DNA from 2 places in the Methylobacterium sp. NFXW15 genome. Region 2 is predicted to be linked to the other one. Evidence: riboswitches for the same ligand, from Rfam matches in the RefSeq annotation. Region 2 holds a riboswitch; the other holds the start of a gene.

Region 1 (7,180 bases), on a different contig from region 2:
GAACTCAGCCGGCGTCGGCCGGTGCGGCCACCATCTTATCGAAGCCACCGAGGCGGTAGACCAGATAGGACAGGAGCCATGCCGCCGCGAACAGGCCGACGATGGCGAAGCCGAGAACGCCGAAATTGTCGTTGATCGCACCGATACAGGTCCAAAACCTGCCCTGGAGGCCGAGCTTGTCACCGATGAGGTTCAGAGCTTCCAACGTGCCGATCACCAGAGCGACCGCGACTGACACCAGGGTGATCGTCAGATTGTAGAACAGCTTTCGCATCGGTTGCACGTAGGCCCAGCTATAGGCACCGAGCATCAGCACGCCGTCGGTCGCGTCCACCAGCGCCATGCCGGCGGTGAACAGAGCCGGGAAGACGAGGATCGTCCCGATACCGGTCCCCCGGCTGGCCTCTGCCGCCGAGAGGCCGAACAGACTCACCTCGGTCGCCGTGTCGAAGCCAAGCGCGAACAGGAAACCCAGTGGGTACATGTGCCAGGAGCGGGTCACGAGGCGAAACAGCGGACGGAGCAGTCGCGCGAGAAAGCCCTGATTGGCGAGCAGAATGTCGAGGTCTTCCTCGACGTAGCGGCCCGTCCGACGCACCTGCCGAAATGTGCGCCAGACGCCGGCAAGAACGACGAGATTGACCAAGCCGATGAGGATGAGGAACGCGGCCGAGACGCTCGTGCTGATGAGGCTTCCGAGCTCTCGATAGCCCTCCGATGCCGTCAGCAGGCTCTGAGCTGCGAACGCCACCGCGGTGGCAGCGATGACGATGATCGTGGAGTGACCGAGCGCGAACCAGAAGCCGACGGAGACCGGCCGCTGCCCGGCCTGCATGAGCTTGCGGGTGACGTTGTCGATGGCAGCGATGTGATCTGGGTCGACCGCGTGGCGCAGACCGAAGACGTAGGCCAGCAGCGCGGTCGAGAGTAGGGCTGGCTGTCCTGCGAAGAGGCTGTAGGCCCACAGCCACGCGGCGACATTGGCCGTGATCAACACGACGTAGAGCAAGCCCACACGCTGCCGAAGTCCGTGGGGCATCGTGCGATCCGAGGTAGCGTTCTCAGCCATACCTATCCCGATCTGCCGGCCGCTGTGCGCCGTGGGGGCGTCCTATCACCGACGGCTTGCCCATCCGGTCAATTGGTCGTGGGAGCGCTGCTCAAGCGCCGCAGAAGCCTCTGCGCGTCCGCCGATGTCCAGATCACCCCGCCCCGGGGCTTTCGGACGGCGCGGCACGTGAGCTCGATCGCAATCGCCCGTGCGGTGCGACCCCGCTCGCGCATGATCGCTTCCAACACCGGTGTGATGGCGGTGATGTAGCCCTGCGCGCGGGCCGAGCCGGCGCGACGCCCGGCCTCGCCGCATCGGGCACGGGGGACGTCATCGATGGCTGCAACGCCCCCCTGACCCCGTGTCGTCCTGGGTACAACGGTGAACGAGCGACGGGGGCGCATCAGAACCGCCCGGCAATGGTCAGACGGACGGCCGTGGGTTCGACGGGATGGAGAACGCGGTCGATCAGCCCCTCGGCCGGCTCGCCCGGTAGACGCGAGACGTAGGCGTAGGTGATCTGATCCGACTTGCTGTTCGTCAGGTTCAGCACGTCGAGCGACACGCTGACCCCGTTCTCGAAGTTGTAGCCCACCCGGCCGTTGAAGAGCGCTGTCGGGCGCGAACGGATCGAGTTGTCTTCAATCAGGGGACGCGGGCCGAAATAGCGGAAGCGCAAGCTACCGAACCAGCCGAGCGGCTCGCCGAAGGTCACGCCCGCCGAAGCGATGGTGGTGGGAGCCTCCGGCACCCGGTTGCCAACGGGGTCGTAATCCGAGAACCGCGCATTGGTGATCGTCAGGTCGCCCTCGAGGGACAGCCACGGCGTCACCGCGTAGCGGTTGGTCCATTCCACGCCGAACCGGCGGGTCGGACGGCTCGGCTCGGTGGTCCCGGTATCGCCCTGAAACAGGTTCTCGGAGGCAAAATCGAGCCGGAACAGGGCGAGGCTCGTCTCCAGCCCGGCGATGGACCGATTACGGATGCCGATCTCGTAGCCCGTCGAGGGCACGAGGAACGGTGAGCGGGTGGTGTTGAACAGGGAGCTTGTGGGATCGACGGTGGCGGTCACGCCGCGCACGTCGTTCGAGTGGAAGCCGCCGCCGTAGTTCACGTAAAGCTCGGTGTCGAACCAGGGTCCGAGCACGAGGCCGAGCTTCGGGTTGACGATGGCGTCCCGCGCCTTGCCGGAGTTGGCCGGTGTGTCCGAGACGACGCTGGCGTAGTAACCATCGGCCCGGAAGCCGAGGCTGGTGCGCAGCCAGTCGGTCCAACGCACCCGGTTGTCGAAGTAGAACGCCCCGCTCGTCTCCAGCACCCGGTCATCGAGGATACCGGAGCGGTATTGCCGGTTGGTCGTATTGAACAGACCAACGCGGATCGAATCTGTGCGGGTCTGGACGCCGATCTCGTTCTCCATCGGCAGGCCGAACAGGTCGCCCTGGAAGATGTGCAGGGCCTCGCCGCCGCCGATGATGCGCTGGTCGAGCTGGTGGAACTGGTCGCCGTTTACCGGGTCGTTCAGGAAATAGGTGAAGTCGTTGAACAGGTTGAGCTGCGAGCGGATCACGTAGGCCGAGGCCCGTGTCACGCCAGTGTCGTCCGTCGCGCTGAATCGTCCCGACAGGGAGAAGCGTGACGTGTCGCCTCCATCGGTCGGATTGATCGTACCGAAGCGACTGATCAGCCCGGAGACGATCGCGCGTTCTGGGACTTGGTTGGTGGCGGTCCAGCGGGCGGCATAGGCCATGCCGGTGACGGAGAACCCGTCGAGCGCCGTGCCTTGGCTATAGCGGGCGACCGTGCTGATCTTGCGAAGTGCGTCCGGGACAACCCAAGGCCCGTCGTAGAGCTGTGCATCCGCCGCCAGGAGCAGGTTGCCCTCGGCGAGCGGGGCCGAGACGATGTTGAGGGCGCGCTTATAGCCGAACGAGCCGATGGAGGTGAGCGCGAGGTTCTTCGGAGTGCTGTCGAGGTAATCGATCCGCACCGAGCCGGCGGAGGCGAAGTCGCCGTCCCGGACGAAGTACGGCCCTTTGTGGAATTCCACAGCGCCGACGAGTTCGGGGATCAGGAAGTTGATGTCGGCGTAGCCCTGCCCGTGGGCGTGGGTGCGCATGTTGAGCGGCATGCCGTCGAGGAAGAGGGCGATGTCGGTGCCGTGGTCGAGGTTGAAGCCACGCAGGAAGAACTGATTGGCTTTGCCCTCGCCGGAATGCTGAGTGACGATCAGGCCCGGCACGGCTTCCAGCACCTCGCCGGGGCGGGTCACCGGCCGGTTGTTGACCTGAGCTCCCGTCAGGATCCCGGCGCTGGCGGAATCGACCGTGAGCAGGGAGCCGCCGATCCCGGTGACGCCGCCGACGTAGCCGGCGCTGGCCGAAGGACCGGCCTGCGTCTTGATGACCGCAGCATCAGTGGTGACGGAGATCTCCTCCAGCGTCGTCTCGGAGGTGGCCGCAGCCCCGGCGGCTCTATCTTGGGCATGGGCGACGCTCGTCAGAGCGAGGCTACAACTCGACAGCGCCAGCAGGGCGCGAAGGGAACGACGGGACACATGGGCCTCGAGGGCGACAGTGGCACGTCACCGCGAATGACGTCGCTTCGTTGGGCATGAGCCCAGCGCTTCGACACCCGTCAGGACACCCCGCCCGACGCGTTTCGCGTGTGACCACGACTGACGGCAGGTCTCCTGGCTCGCGGGTCGCCGCCCTTGCACCGTCTTCCCGGATGAGGATCATCCAGTGACGCGGTGGTGCTGGGCTCGCCGCTTACAGTTGCGGGGGCAGCCGCGGCTTCGGGTTGCCCCTCACCGCGTTCCCTTTTGATCCCCGAGGGGAACCGTCAAGCAGAGCCTAGCATCCCGGCTCCGCAGACCGTCAAGGCGCGAAGTCAGATTTACGTTTGACCACGGGTCTTCATCCCACGGGTGTGTCCCAGCGGCGACTGCGACCCGTCCCTTCGCGGCCAACAACGAGCGCTTGCCTGATCGTCGTAGATGGATGGTTTCTCGCCTGCTCGGTTTCCGGCGGAGATGCGCAAAGGCTGCCAGGACCGACATGCTGGAGGATGTCGCGATCCGCGTCCTCGCTTTGCGTGGTTCATTGGTTCTGGTCTGTCGCCCGCTGTTGCATTAGCAGCACCTGCCAGGGAGGGCGGGATGCTGACGGAGTCCATTATCGGGATGACACGGCGGCGTTGGCAGGGTCAGCGGCCGTTTGAAGGTCACACCAAGGAAAGCCTCCTGCGGAAGCTCCAAAGCCCGGCGGTACGCGACGCAGTCAAGGAACAGTTGCGTCAAGAGCTTGCGCTTCGCGAGCGGAACCCAATCTCCAGCTAGTCCGCCCTGCTCTGCGGTGCTCTCCGGCCTCCGTATCCGACACCGAGGCTGAAACATAATGGTCGAGCATCCCAATAGGGTCGCAAGCAGACCGTCGCGCAGCCGAGCTGATGGGTCTGACCCTAAAGGTACTTGAGCCAAGCGATGTCGCGTCGCGACGCCTTGAGGCGCGAGAACCAGGCCGTCGGGGCGTAGAGGGGCGGGATCAGCGCCGCGTACCAGACCACGACCCACACGTAGTTATCGACGCCGAACACGGTGCCCTGCGTCGGGCCCCAGAGCGCGAACGCGCCGTGGTAGAGCAGCCGCAGAACCGTCAGGTGAAACACGTAGAAGAAGAGCGGCGCGCCGCCGAAGACCGCCAGCAATGCAACGATCAGGCAGTCGCCCATCCACTCCAGCGCGACGAGCAACAGCGCTCCGATTCCGAGCGTCAGGAGCAGGAACAGCAGCGAGGGCGGATATTTCGTCAGCGCGAAAAAGCTCATCGCGGTCCGCAAACCACTCTCGTCGACGACGAACCAGGGCTTGTCCCCATAGCCGTTTGCCAGACGCAGCACCGCGAAGGCGACCAGCATCGCCCCGCCGATGGCAAAAAAACGGCGCTCGCGCGTACCTGTGGCGACGCCGGGCAGGAACCATGGACCGATGGCGTAGCCGAGCGCGATGACCCCGATCCAGGGAAGCACCGGGTAGGTCGTCTTGGCCACCAGACCGAATGGGAGCGCGATGACGTCGCGCTGGTGCAGCATGGCCCAGATAGCGAAGAAGGGATCATCGGGCCGGAGGTGGATCGGGTCGAGGAGGTTGTGCCCGCAAACGAGCAGCATCCCGATGGCGAGGAGAAGCGACCGCGGCAGGCCGATCAGCGCGGCCAGGACGATCATGCACACGCCGATGCACCAGATCACCTGAAGCCACAGCGTCGGGCTGGCGACGCCCCAGTACAGCTCCGAGAGGTAGAAGACCTCCAGCGCCATCAGGACGAGACCCCGTTTGACGAGGTAGGTGCGCGTCTCCGCCAGGGTGTGCCGGGTGCCGAACAGGTACGCGGCCACCCCCGTCAACACGATGAAGATGGGCGCGCACAGGCTGACCGCGAGGCGGGCGAAATACAGAGCCGGTAGCGCCGTCCTGGCATCGATCGGGTCGGCGACCGGCACGTGCAGGAACCACGTTTCGCGCAGGTGGTCGAGGAGCATCAGCACCATCACCAGCCCGCGCAGGGCATCGATGGAGGCGATGCGTCCGGTCGTGACCGACGCACCTGTCGATGCCCTGACCGTCCCCGGATGCACGCCCATCAGAAGCGTGCCGTCATGCTGACGGTCACCCGACGGGGCTCACCGACGCCGACCCAGAAGGCGTTGTAGGAGCGCTCGTAGTAGGTCTCGTCGAAGATGTTATCGACGTTCAGCCCGAAGCGCAGGTTTTCGTAGCGATAGTAGGCCAGGGCGTCGGTCAGCACGTAGCCGGGGAGCCGAAATCGCTCGTTGCCGCTGTCCCCGAGACGCGAGCCGACAGCCCGGACGCCGCCGCCGAAGCCGAAGCCCTTCCAGTCGCCGGCCTGGATCTCGTAGACGCCGAGAAGGCTGCCCGAGTGGCGCGGGATGTTGAGGAGCGGCGAGCCGACCCGCAAGACCTCGTCGCGGGTCACGGCGGCGTCGATAAAGGCGTAGCCGCCGATCACCCGGAATTCGGGCGTTACCTGTCCGACGAGGCTCACGTCGAAGCCCTGGCTGCGGACAGCCCCGGCGGCGATCTGGAAGAAGAAGTCGCGCGGGTCGGTGGTGAGGACGTTCTCCTTCTCGATGTGGAAGGCCGCGCCGGTCACGCTCAGCCCGGTGAAGAGGTCGAGCTTGACGCCTGCCTCGTAGCCGAAGCCGGTCTCGGGGGCGAAGGGTCGGGTCGCGATGTCGAAGCCGGTGTTGGGGCGGAACGAGGCCGCCACGTTGCCGTAGAACGAGAGGAACGAGAGCGGCTGGTAGACGAGGCCCGCGCGGGGCGAGAAGCCGGTCCGGTCCTGCTCGGTGCGCTCGTTGCCGACCTTGTCGCGGAAAGTCTGGTTGTAGAAGTCGGTCCGGTTGCCGAGGAGGAGCTTCCACTCGGGGCTCAGCGCGATCTGATCCTGGGCGTAGACGGCGGTGTTGCCGACGTTCTCACTCGCGCTGTAGCGCCGCGTGAAGGGCGGTTTGGGCTGGCCGTAGACCGGATTGAACAGGTCGATGGCGAAGGGATCGATCCGCGGCGTCGAGCGCAGCAGGTTCTCGGTGCTGTTGTAGCGCTCGTGCTCCAGGCCGAGCAGCAGGGTGTGGGCGAATGGCCCGGTGTCGAAGTGCCCGACGAGCTCGGCCTGCCCGATGGCCACGCCCCAGGTGAAGTCGTGGAGGCGGAACTCGCGCAGGAGGGTACGACCGTCATCGAGGAGGCCGGTCGCGCCGGTCTGCAGGCCGGTCAGGCTGCCGGTGTTGAAATGCCCGGCGACGCGGAGCTGCCAGTCTGCGTTGAAGGCATGGTCCAGGCGGATCTGCACGATCCCGGCCTCCGACACGGAGTTATCGCGTGGCTCCCCGAAGAAGCGCGAGCGCGGGACGAGACCGAGGCGATTGTTTACCGCGACCGTCCCGCGGTCGAATGTCTGGCGGTTGCGGAGGTACTGCGCCTCGACGGTGAGCTTGGTGTCCGGGCTGATCAACCAGCTCACCACGGGCGCGGCCAGGACGCGGTCGCCGTCGACGAAATCACGAAAGCTGTCCTGCCGGGCGAGCGCACCGTTGAACCGGTAGAGG
Region 2 (10,125 bases):
CCGGATCGTGGCTGCGGCCGGAGAAGAGATGCGTGAAGGGCAGCCGACCCATCTGCGCAGAGGCTGCCTCAACCAGTTCCGCGTTCGAATAGCCCAACGCCGTGCACCACAGCCCCGCCATGCCCTCGATGTAGGGGCGGCCCTCCGTGTCGAAGACGTGCACGCCTTCGCCGCGCTCCAGCACGAGCGGGCCGGTGCGGCGGTGGTTCGACAGATGGGTATAGGGGTGAAGCAGGGTTTCGACGTCGCGGGTCGCGAGGTTCGAGAGCATGCGAACGGTCCTTGGGCGGAGACCGTGCCACACTACCGGCACGATGGGCTCGCAGAAAGGTCCGCCATCCGTGGATTCCTCCGCCCCGGATGCATGCCGGACAGTCCATGCAGAGCCCAGAGAGTTTCGTCGCGCATCCTGCGCCCGGCCGCGCCTGCGGCACCTGCACCCTGTGCTGCAAGGTCTACGACGTTCCGGCGGTCGAGAGCGTCGCCGGGCAATGGTGCCGCCACACCGTTTCCGGCCGGGGCTGCGCGATCCATGCGACGCGGCCGGACCATTGCCGCGCCTTTCATTGCCTCTGGATGACGGAGGGCTGGCTCGGTCCGGAATGGAAGCCAGACCGCGCGAAGATGGTGCTGACCCTCGACCCCGTCAGTCGCAACATGAACGTGCAGGTCGATCCCGGACAGGCGAATGCGTGGAAGCGCGAGCCGTATTACGGCCAATTGCGCCGCTGGGCCGTGGCCTCGGCCGACAAAGGCAGGCACGTCCTCGTCCACGTGAACAAGACGACCACGCTGGTTCTGCCGGACAGAGACGTTGCCCTCGGCACGGTCGCGCCGGACGAGCGCATCGTCACCCGCGAGCGCATGACGCCCCAGGGTCTGACCTTCGACGTGGAGAAGGTGAAGTCCGCCGCCTGAGGCGATCGGTCCGCTGGGGATAGGCCCGCCCGTTGGCTGAAGGCTCTATGCAGCGTGCCTGCGCCATGGGATTCGAACGGGCATGACGACAGTCCACGATTTCACCGTCCGCGCTGCCGACGGCAGCCCCCATCCTCTGGATCAGTATCGCGACCGGGCGCTGCTCATCGTCAACACGGCATCGCGGTGCGGTTTCACGCCGCAATATGCGGGGCTCGAGGATCTGTGGCGGGAGAAACAGGACGAGGGGCTCACCGTCCTCGGTTTTCCGTGCAACCAGTTCGGCAAGCAGGAGCCCGGCGATGCACAGGAGATCGCCAAGTTCTGCTCGCTGACCTACGACGTGACCTTTCCCGTCCTCGCCAAGGTCGAGGTGAATGGCGCGGACGCGGACCCGCTCTTCGTCTATCTCAGCCGGGCCAAGCGGGGATTGTTCGGCACGTCCAACATCAAGTGGAACTTCACCAAGTTCCTGATCGGCCGGGACGGCATCCCGATCAAGCGTTTCGCGCCGACGGACCGGCCCGCGAAGCTGCGTGACTCGGTGGAGAAAGCCCTGAAGGGTTAGCGCGCTTCGATCGCTTCGAGCGGAGCTGTCCAGATACGGCGGGTGGCACGCATCGCTTGATGGTGCACCGGCGAAACCGAGTCGCGCAGGATGCCGGCCAGGAACCGGCATTCGGCAACGCGGCGCAGGAACGACTCGGGAGCGCCGCTCAAAACCATCGATCGTTCCAGGTCAGCGAGCGAGTCGAATAACGCAATGCGCGAATCGCGGTCACGATGATCCCGAGAGGCGCGAAAAATCGCTCTCAATTCATCGGCAATAGAGTTTTCGTCGGTGTTTTGAGCGGACATCGGGCGGCCGAAACCTTTCGATGTCCAGGCTAATAGCATTTCGGCCGGTTGCGCCATAGGGCGATTTGCGGACCGAGGATTGTGGTGAAAATGGCGCCGGCATGTTGCTGGCGTGCATCGGCGCCACACCCTTAGGGCAAGGCGGCTATCGTCTTCGCCGCAGCGTCGAATTCGGCCCGGCGGACCGCCAAGCGCGCCTCGGCCTCCTCGTCCCGGCCCCAAACATCGGCCTGATAGGTCTCATCCACATGGGCTGCATCCCACGCGGCACCAGGCTCGAGGCGGCCATCCAGGACGGCAAGCGCCAGAATCAGGGACCCGGTGAGGGTGGTGAGCGTATGCAGAGCCGCGAGGCGGAACGGGTCGTCAACTCGCCGTACCGCTTCAGTGAGCGCCTGAATGGCCTGCGGCGGTTGGGTGACGTGCATCACGCCCTCGCTGAGAATCAGCTTCGCCCCGAGCGTTTCGTAGGCCCAATCGAGCAAGGGGTCCCAGGCCTTGGCTTGCGCCGAGACGAGGCGATCCGGCTCGGCCGCGCGATAGGCCAGGAGATCGGTCTGAGCATAGGCACAGAGGTCGTCGGCGACCGCCTCGATCCGAGTCGCCACGCCGTCGATCGCGGTATTGGCCAGACGTGTGAGCGGCATCGTCGCCGGATCGATCGATGTGTCCTGCGCCCCCCATTCCGCCGCCACGGCGCTGGCCAGCGCATCGGTCGGCAGCACGAGCGGGTTGCGGGCGGGTGTGTTGGCCGAGCGGCCGTCGAGGGTCAGCCGGAAGCCGCCTTCTGCGGGCGCAAACCCGGCTTCCTTGTAGAAGCGCCGGGGGAGGGCGGGTTTCGCTCCCGTCCGGGCCGCCCGCATGGGGTCCGGCTTGCCCTCGTCGCCCGGTTCACCGAGCCAGTCTCGCGTCACGTCGCTCATGGGAGGGACATAGGCGTTCAGGACGCGCTGCGCGAGAGGGTTTCAGGCCACTCCGCCGCCGATCAAGCCTTCCAGAGCCAGCGCATTCTCCACCACCGACACCGCTCCGGCGCGTAGCAGCGTGCCGGGCGCGTGATACCCCCAGGCGACGCCGATGGGCGCGACGCCCGCATTCACCGCCATGGTGATGTCGAAGGTCGTGTCGCCGATCATCACAGTCGAGTCCGGTGTGGTGCCCGCGTCTTCCATGGCTTGCAGCAGCATGGCCGGGTCCGGCTTCGAAGGCGCATCGTCGGCCGTCTGCGTGGTGACGAAGCGGTCCTCCCATCCGTAATGCTCGATCAGCCGGTCGACGCCCCGGCGCGACTTGCCCGTCGCGATGCCGAGGACAACGTCCGGCCGGGCATGGAGCCTATCGAGAAGGTCGCCCATGCCGGGGAACAGCGGTTCCTCATGCTCGGGGTCGAGTCGCAACCGATTATAGGCGTTCTTGTAGGCCTCGGAGAGTTCGGCCACCGGCCCGTCTTCGCCGACGAGGCGCCGGAACGCCTGCGGCAGCGATAGCCCAACCACGGAGAGCGCAATCCTCCGCTCCGGCGCCGGAAGGCCGACCTCGGCGAAGGCCACAGCCTGCGCAGCGACGATCAAGTGCTGGCTGTCGACGAGCGTCCCGTCCACGTCGAAGACGACGAGCCTCATCTCCGGCCTCGCTTCGTCATGGCTTACGGGTCGGCGCGGGGGCAGGCAAAGTGGGCGCCTGTTGCTGCTGCTGTTGTTGCTGATGCGCGCGGGTGCGCTCGTAGCCGAGGCGGCAGCGGATCAGAAAGCGCCGTCGTTTGCCGCCGCGATATCCGCGCTGGTGCGAGGCACGGTTGCAGGCCGCATAGGAGCGTCGCCGTTTGTCCCGCCCCGCCACGACTGGTGCGCCGGGCGCACGGGCTTCCGTTTTGGGCGGTTCGGCTTTCGCCGCATCGGCCCTGGGAGCCTCCGCCTTCGGAGCCTCCTGCCGCGCGGGGGCGGGCTTCTGTTGAGCGGCATCGCCCGGCGCCGCCTGGGCGATGGGGGCCGTCAAACAGAGAGCGGCGAGGCAGGCCAGAATCGCGTGCTTCATATCCCAGGGTCTCGACCGTCGGATTACCCGGCAGGTAGGCGCACGGCCGAGCAACGCAGCATATGAGGCGGTCGGCGCCGTTGCCAAGGCATCGGCGCCGGTGTGGGCTCTCACGACCCGCTCAATCTTCGGGTGCATCCACCACGGGATCGTAGCGGCTCGCATCGAAGCCGAGCAGATTCCAGCTCTGTGCCATGTGTTGCGGCAAAGGCGCGCTCACATCCACGGGCTTGCCCGTACGCGGATGGGGAATCACGATCCGCCGGGCCAGGAGATGCAGACGGTTCTGAATGCCGCCGGGCAACTCCCAGTTCTCCACCGAGAAGTATTTCGGGTCGCCGACGATCGGGTGGCCGATATGCGCCGCGTGGGCACGCAACTGGTGCGTCCGGCCGGTGACCGGCTTGAACGACAACCAGGACAGCTTCTGCGCCGCCTGATCGACCATGGCGTAATAGGTCAGCGCGTGGCTCGCGCCCTCCTCGCCGTGCTTGGCGATGCGCATCCGTGCGTCGGCATCGGTCGGCTCGTCCTTGGCGAGGTAGGTCGAAACGCGGCCCTGGCGCACGCGCGGCACCCCCGCGCACAGCGCCCAGTAGATCTTGCGGGCGGCGCGCGAACGGAAGCTCTTGGCGAGCGTCGAGGCGGCGAGGCGCGTCTTCGCGATGATGAGGCAGCCCGCCGTATCCTTGTCGAGCCGATGCACGAGGCGCGGCTTCTGCCCATCCGGCCCGATCATCGACTCGAGCAGGCCGTCGACATGGCGCACGGTGCCCGAGCCGCCCTGGACGGCGAGGCCGAACGGCTTGTTGAGAATCATCATCTCCGCATCCTCGTAGAGAATGAGGCTGCGGATGAAGGCTGCGTCGTCGGATTCGCGGGCGGGATTGCGGGGGCGCTCGCTCGGCTGGTCGAGGCGGAGCGGCGGCACGCGCACGCTCATCCCCGGCTCCAACCGGTCATTCGGCTTGGCGCGCTTGCCATCCACGCGCAACTCGCCCTTGCGGACGATGCTTTGCACCCGCGTAAAGGGCAGCTGCGGGAAGCGGGCGGTCAGGAAGCGATCGATGCGCATTCCCGCCTCGTCGGCCTCGACCGTCAGCGTCTGGACGCCGGAAGCCAGCGTCGCCGAGGCTTCAGCGCGCTGCTCGCGGCGCGTCGGTCCAGGGGCGGGCGCGACGGCCTCCGGCTTGGCGGGCTTGCGCGGAGGCGCCTTCTCGCGCGGCTCGGGCGCGGCGGCGGGGATCCACGGGGCGCGCTCGCCCGCATCGTCTCCCCGCGCCCGTGCGGCGCGTTCGGCGGCGTCCTTGGCGCTGGTGCGCGGGCCCGTGCGGGCGCGATCCGCGCCAAAGGGGGGCTTGCGGCCGGGCCGTCCGTCGGGGCGGCCATTGCCGCCGGAGGGGCCGCCGCGGCGGGGAGGTCGTGTGGTCATGATCTTCCTGGAATGCCCGCCGCATAGCATCGCGGGAGCCACCCGGCAAAGTCTTCACCTTGGATGGTAGCCGATAAGCGCCGAGCCCGCGTTGACGCGTGGCGATCCCGTGGCCTAGCTTAGCCGTGACGGTTCCCTGCAAAGGGATCAAAAGGGAACGCGGTGGGGAGCTCGCTCCGAAGCCGCGGCTGCCCCCGCAACTGTAAGCGGCGAGCCCAGCACCACCGCGTCACTGGATGCCTGTCATCCGGGAAGACGGTGCGAGGGCGATGACCCGCGAGCCAGGAGACCTGCCGTCAGCCGTGGTCACACGCGAAACGCGCTGGGCGGGGTGCCCCGGCGGGTGTCGAGGCACTGCCCCATGGGCGTGCCGAGGCCTCGTTCGCGGTGACGTGCCACAGCAAGCGCGCCCGCAACCGCCATGTTCCCCTCTCGTCCGTTCGACCCGTTCGCAGGAACTCGTCCGCGCGGCTCTGGACATGTAATGTTGTTACATTGCAATGGGAGCGAGGCCGGTCTTCGCCGCGCCGGAGTCCGCCGTCTGATGTCCGCTTCTCATCCTTTGAGCCGCAAGCGCCTGTTCGCGGCGCTCAGCCATGCTCCCCTCATCTTCGCCGCGCCGCCCGCCTCGGCGCAGGAGGTCGTCACCCTCGAACAATTGTCGGTCGAAGGGGAAGGCGGGGTCAGCCTCACCCGTGCCGCGCCGGTCGGTCTCAACCTGCGCACGCCCGATCGCACGGCGAGCCGCATTGGCCTGACCCCGCTGGAGACGCCCGCCAGCATCGACATCGTGTCGGGGGAGGCTGCGCGCCTGCGCGGCCAGACCTCCATCGCCGAGGCGGTGACGCAGGACGCCACCGGCATCACCACGATCGCCGATCCCGGCAACGGCAACGGGGCGTTCACCAGCCGCGGCTTCGCGGGGCCGAACTCGATCCAGCAACTCTATGACGGCACGCGCTTCTACGTTGGCGCGGGAACCGTGACGTTCCCGTTCGACACGTGGAACGTCGAGCGGATCGAGGTGCTGCGCGGCCCGTCCTCCGTGCTCTACGGCGACGGGGCAATCGGCGGCATCATCAACGTGGTGCCCAAAAAGCCGGTCTTCGTTCCCATCAATACCGCCCGCGCCGTGGTGGGTTCCGACGGGTTGGCCCGGCTCGCTTTCGATTCGGGCGGTGGCATCGCGCAGGCCGAATATGGCGACACGTTCGCCTACCGCCTCAATGTCAGCGGCAACCGGGCCGATGGCTGGTTGCGGCCAGAGGGAGATTTCCGCAATCTCGCCGTCTCGGCAGCCCTGCTGTTCCAGCCGAGCCCCGATCTCGCGATCACCCTCTCGCACGATCTCGGCTACCAGGAGCCCGCGCGCTACTGGGGCACGCCCCTCGTCGAAGGGCGTATCCCTGACCTGATCCGCTTCAACAACTACAATGTGCGAGACGCGAAGATCACCTGGGCCGACAACTGGACTCAGCTGAAGGCCGAATGGTCGCCGAGCGCCGATATCACCATCCGCAATACGGCCTACCGTCTGACCTCGCGTCGGCATTGGCTCGACGTCGAGCAATACGCGTTCAACCGCGGCACAGGGTTGGTCGACCGCAGCAACTACCTCGAAATCTACCACAATCAGGAGCAGGTCGGTAATCGGCTCGACGCGACCTTCCGGAGCGATGTACTCGGCCTGCCGAATGTCTTCGCAGCGGGCTTCGATGTAAACCACATCGATTTCCTGCACACGAACAACTTCTACTTCGACCAGACCACCAGCGTGCCGCTTACCGGCTATGATCCCGGCCTGTTCCCGCAAAATGGACGAGCTCGCCCGGCCTACGCGACGCAGACGAGCCAAGCCTCGGTCTTCGCCGAGGATCGTCTGATCATCACGGACAAACTCTCTTTCCTCACCGGCGCCCGGCTCGACGTGCCGACGCTGCGGCGGACGGATCTGCAGACTGGGGCGCAGTTCGAACGCACGTTCAATGCCCTCGGCTACCGGTTCGGGCTCGTCTACAACCCGACGCCGGACAGCGCGCTCTACGCCCAATACAGCTACGCTACCGATCCGGTGGGGAGCCTCATCACGTTGTCGCAGTCGCTGGCAGGCTTCAAGCTCGCGACCGGTGATCAGATCGAGGTAGGGGCAAAAGGCCTTGCCTTCGACGGCCAGCTCGAATGGACGCTCGCGGGCTATCGCATCGTGAAGGACAACCTGATCTCGCGGCTTCCGAACTCGCCTGCCGCGGGCGTTCAGGTGGGCAGCCAATCCTCACAAGGCGTGGAATTGGCCCTCGGCTGGCGTGTCGCGCCCGGATGGCGGATCGACGGCAACCTCGCGCTGCTTCACGCGCAGTATGACAGCTTCACCCAAGTGGTGAACGGCGCCACCGTCTCCTATGCGGGCAAGCAGCCCATCGACGTGCCGGAGCGTGTGGCCAACCTCTGGCTCACCTGGGAGCCGAGCCGGGATTGGGCGGCCCGGATCGGCCTGCAGAACATCGGTCAGGTCTATAGCGACTTCGGCAACACCGCCCGGCGCCCGGCCTATACCTTGGTGAACCTAGTGCTCGACCGGCAGGTGACGGCGGATTCGCGTCTGTCGCTGCGAGTCTACAACCTGTTCGACAAAGTCTACGCCATCAACGGCAACGCCGTGGACGGGGTCGGCACGAATTGGCTGCTCGGGCGCCCTCGTTCGGTCGAGGTCGCCTACACGGTGGCGTGGTGAGCGCAGCGGGAAAGGCAGCGCGGCGTTGGCTGCTCCTGAGCCATCGATGGCTCGGGATCGGCACGGCGCTGCTCTTCACCCTATGGATCGGCTCCGGGCTCATCATGCTCTATGTGCCGTTTCCCTCGCTGAGCCGCGCGGACACGTTGGCCCGGCTGGCGCCGCTGGATTGGGACAGGGTCCGAATCGGCCCCGATGCCGCGATGGCCGGAGTTGGCCCGGTGGATGCCGCATCGGGCCTTCGGCTGGACATGCGGGACGGAGCGCCGGTCTATCGCTTCGCCCGTCCTGACGGCGCCCGCATCACGGTCTCGGCCGAAACCGGCGAAAAGCTAGGGCTGGTCAGTGCCGACAGCGCACGGCGCATCGCGGGCGGGGGCGAGTTCAAATCGGTCGAGCGCGATCAGTGGACCGTCACCGCACGCTACGATCCCCTGCGGCCGTTCATAAAAGTCTTCGCCGGGGATCCGGACGGCACCGAAACCTACGTCTCCGTGGCTACGGGGGAGATCGCCCTCGTCACCACACGCTGGCAACGAGGCTGGAACTGGGCGGGCTCGGTCATCCACTGGGTCTATCTCACGCCCCTGCGGGCGGCGCCCGAGGCGTGGCGGCAGGTGGTGCTGTGGCTCTCCGGCGCGGCGAGCCTTGCGGCCATCACCGGCATCGTCATCGGCATCTGGCGGATGCGTCTGCGGCGTCGCTATCGTGGCGGCGCGGTCAGCCCGTATCGCGGCCTCGCCCTGTGGCACCACGCGTTCGGCCTCGTTGGGGGCGCCGCGCTCATCGGATTCATCGTGAGCGGCTGGCTGTCCATGAATCCAAACCGTTGGTTCTCGTCGCTCACGCCCCCCGCGACCATGCGAGCCACCTATGCGGGCACGCCCGGCCCCGTCGGCCTCTCGCCAACCGACCTTCGCGATAGTGGCGGGCCGAGTCTGACGCTCATGCGCTTCGCCTCCATCGGCGGGCGGTGGTTCGTGATCCGCGAAATGCGGGACGGCCCGCAGGCGACCGGACTTGATGCCTCCGCCATCGAAGCCGCCGCGCACGTTTCGGGCGGGCGCCTCGTCTCCGTCGAGCGACTCCCGGCTTACGATGCCTATTGGTATCCGCAGGGGGATGAGCGCCCACTGCCGGTCTTACGCCTGATCTTCGATGACCCGGCCGCCACGTGGCTGCATGTCGATCCGCGCGACGGCACGCTTCTCAACCGGCTCGACCGCTCGGGCCGGATCAACCGGTGGCTGTTCTCCGCCCCGCATAGGCTCGACGTTCCCGGCCTGACCCTGCGCCCCTCGGCCCGGCAGGCGAGCCAATGGCTACTGAACCTGCTCTGCGGCGGGATCGCACTCACCGGGCTTGTCGCAGGAGCGCGGCGTCTCGCCCGATCACGGACGCCCCGTCCGTGATCGGGCGAATTGTCCTCAGAACCGGGCGGTGAGGAACAGGCGTACGTTGCGGCCCGGCAGAAGGATTTCGTCCTTCTTGAACGAGGCCGAGTTGCGGATATCCGCGTCGAGCAGGTTACGGCCCTGGACGCCCAGCGTCACCGAGCTCGCACCGTAGAGCTTCGGATCCAGCGGTTTCGTGTAGCTCACCTCGGCACGGAGGTCGTCGTAGCCCGCCGTGGGCGTTTCGAACGGCGCAATGCTCCGGTGGTCGAAGGCGTGGAGCAGGTTCACCCGCGCGAACCAGCCATCGGCCCGCACATAGACGCCGCCGCCGACGCGATAAGGCGGGATGCGCGGCACGTTGGTGCCGTCATCGAACTGGGCCCGCACGAAATCGAACTGCCCTTCGACACCCGCGAAGCCATCACCGATGGGGAGGATGTCGTACTGGCCGATGATCTCCGCGCCGTAGAAGGTCGCATTCTGCTGCTGGTAGACGATCTGCCGGTTTTCCGTACCGGTGCCACAGGAGGCGAAGTCGTCGTCGCAGAACAGGCCCGTATAGTTGCGGTAGATGAAGCCCGTATAGCGCGTGTAATAACCGGTGGCGTCCAGGCGCAGCGGCCCGACCGCCCGGCGGATGCTGGCCTCGATGGTCCGGGCACGCTCGCGTTTAAGATTCGGGTTGCCGATCTCGAAGGTCGCCGTGGCATCGTGCGGCCCCTGTGAGAACAGCTCGTAGCCGCTCGGCCCCCGCT

What was found. Region 2 has a riboswitch for cobalamin ahead of J4O73_RS10410 (TonB-dependent receptor). Riboswitches for the same ligand answer to the same signal wherever they lie in the genome.
Region 1: linked by a shared signal. The riboswitch ahead of J4O73_RS01315 (TonB-dependent receptor) and the one ahead of J4O73_RS10410 (TonB-dependent receptor) in region 2 are both predicted to bind cobalamin.

What each region holds. Positions count from the first base shown of each region.
Region 1 covers NZ_JAGEKG010000001.1:277,498-284,677, forward strand. Annotated here, with positions in the region: gene J4O73_RS01310 (HoxN/HupN/NixA family nickel/cobalt transporter) at 5-1,039, opposite strand; gene J4O73_RS01315 (TonB-dependent receptor) at 1,455-3,608, opposite strand; cobalamin riboswitch at 3,717-3,912, opposite strand; gene J4O73_RS01320 (DUF1624 domain-containing protein) at 4,514-5,695, opposite strand; gene J4O73_RS01325 (TonB-dependent siderophore receptor) at 5,695-7,180, opposite strand, start outside.
Region 2 covers NZ_JAGEKG010000004.1:75,227-85,351, forward strand. Annotated here, with positions in the region: gene J4O73_RS10370 (aminotransferase) at 1-271, opposite strand, end outside; gene J4O73_RS10375 (hypothetical protein) at 379-918, shown strand; gene J4O73_RS10380 (glutathione peroxidase) at 1,001-1,486, shown strand; gene J4O73_RS10385 (hypothetical protein) at 1,483-1,833, opposite strand; gene J4O73_RS10390 (ATP12 family chaperone protein) at 1,908-2,699, opposite strand; gene J4O73_RS10395 (HAD-IA family hydrolase) at 2,742-3,398, opposite strand; gene J4O73_RS10400 (hypothetical protein) at 3,415-3,810, opposite strand; gene J4O73_RS10405 (RluA family pseudouridine synthase) at 3,932-5,242, opposite strand; cobalamin riboswitch at 5,355-5,554, shown strand; gene J4O73_RS10410 (TonB-dependent receptor) at 5,787-7,973, shown strand; gene J4O73_RS10415 (PepSY domain-containing protein) at 7,970-9,385, shown strand; gene J4O73_RS10420 (TonB-dependent receptor plug domain-containing protein) at 9,401-10,125, opposite strand, start outside.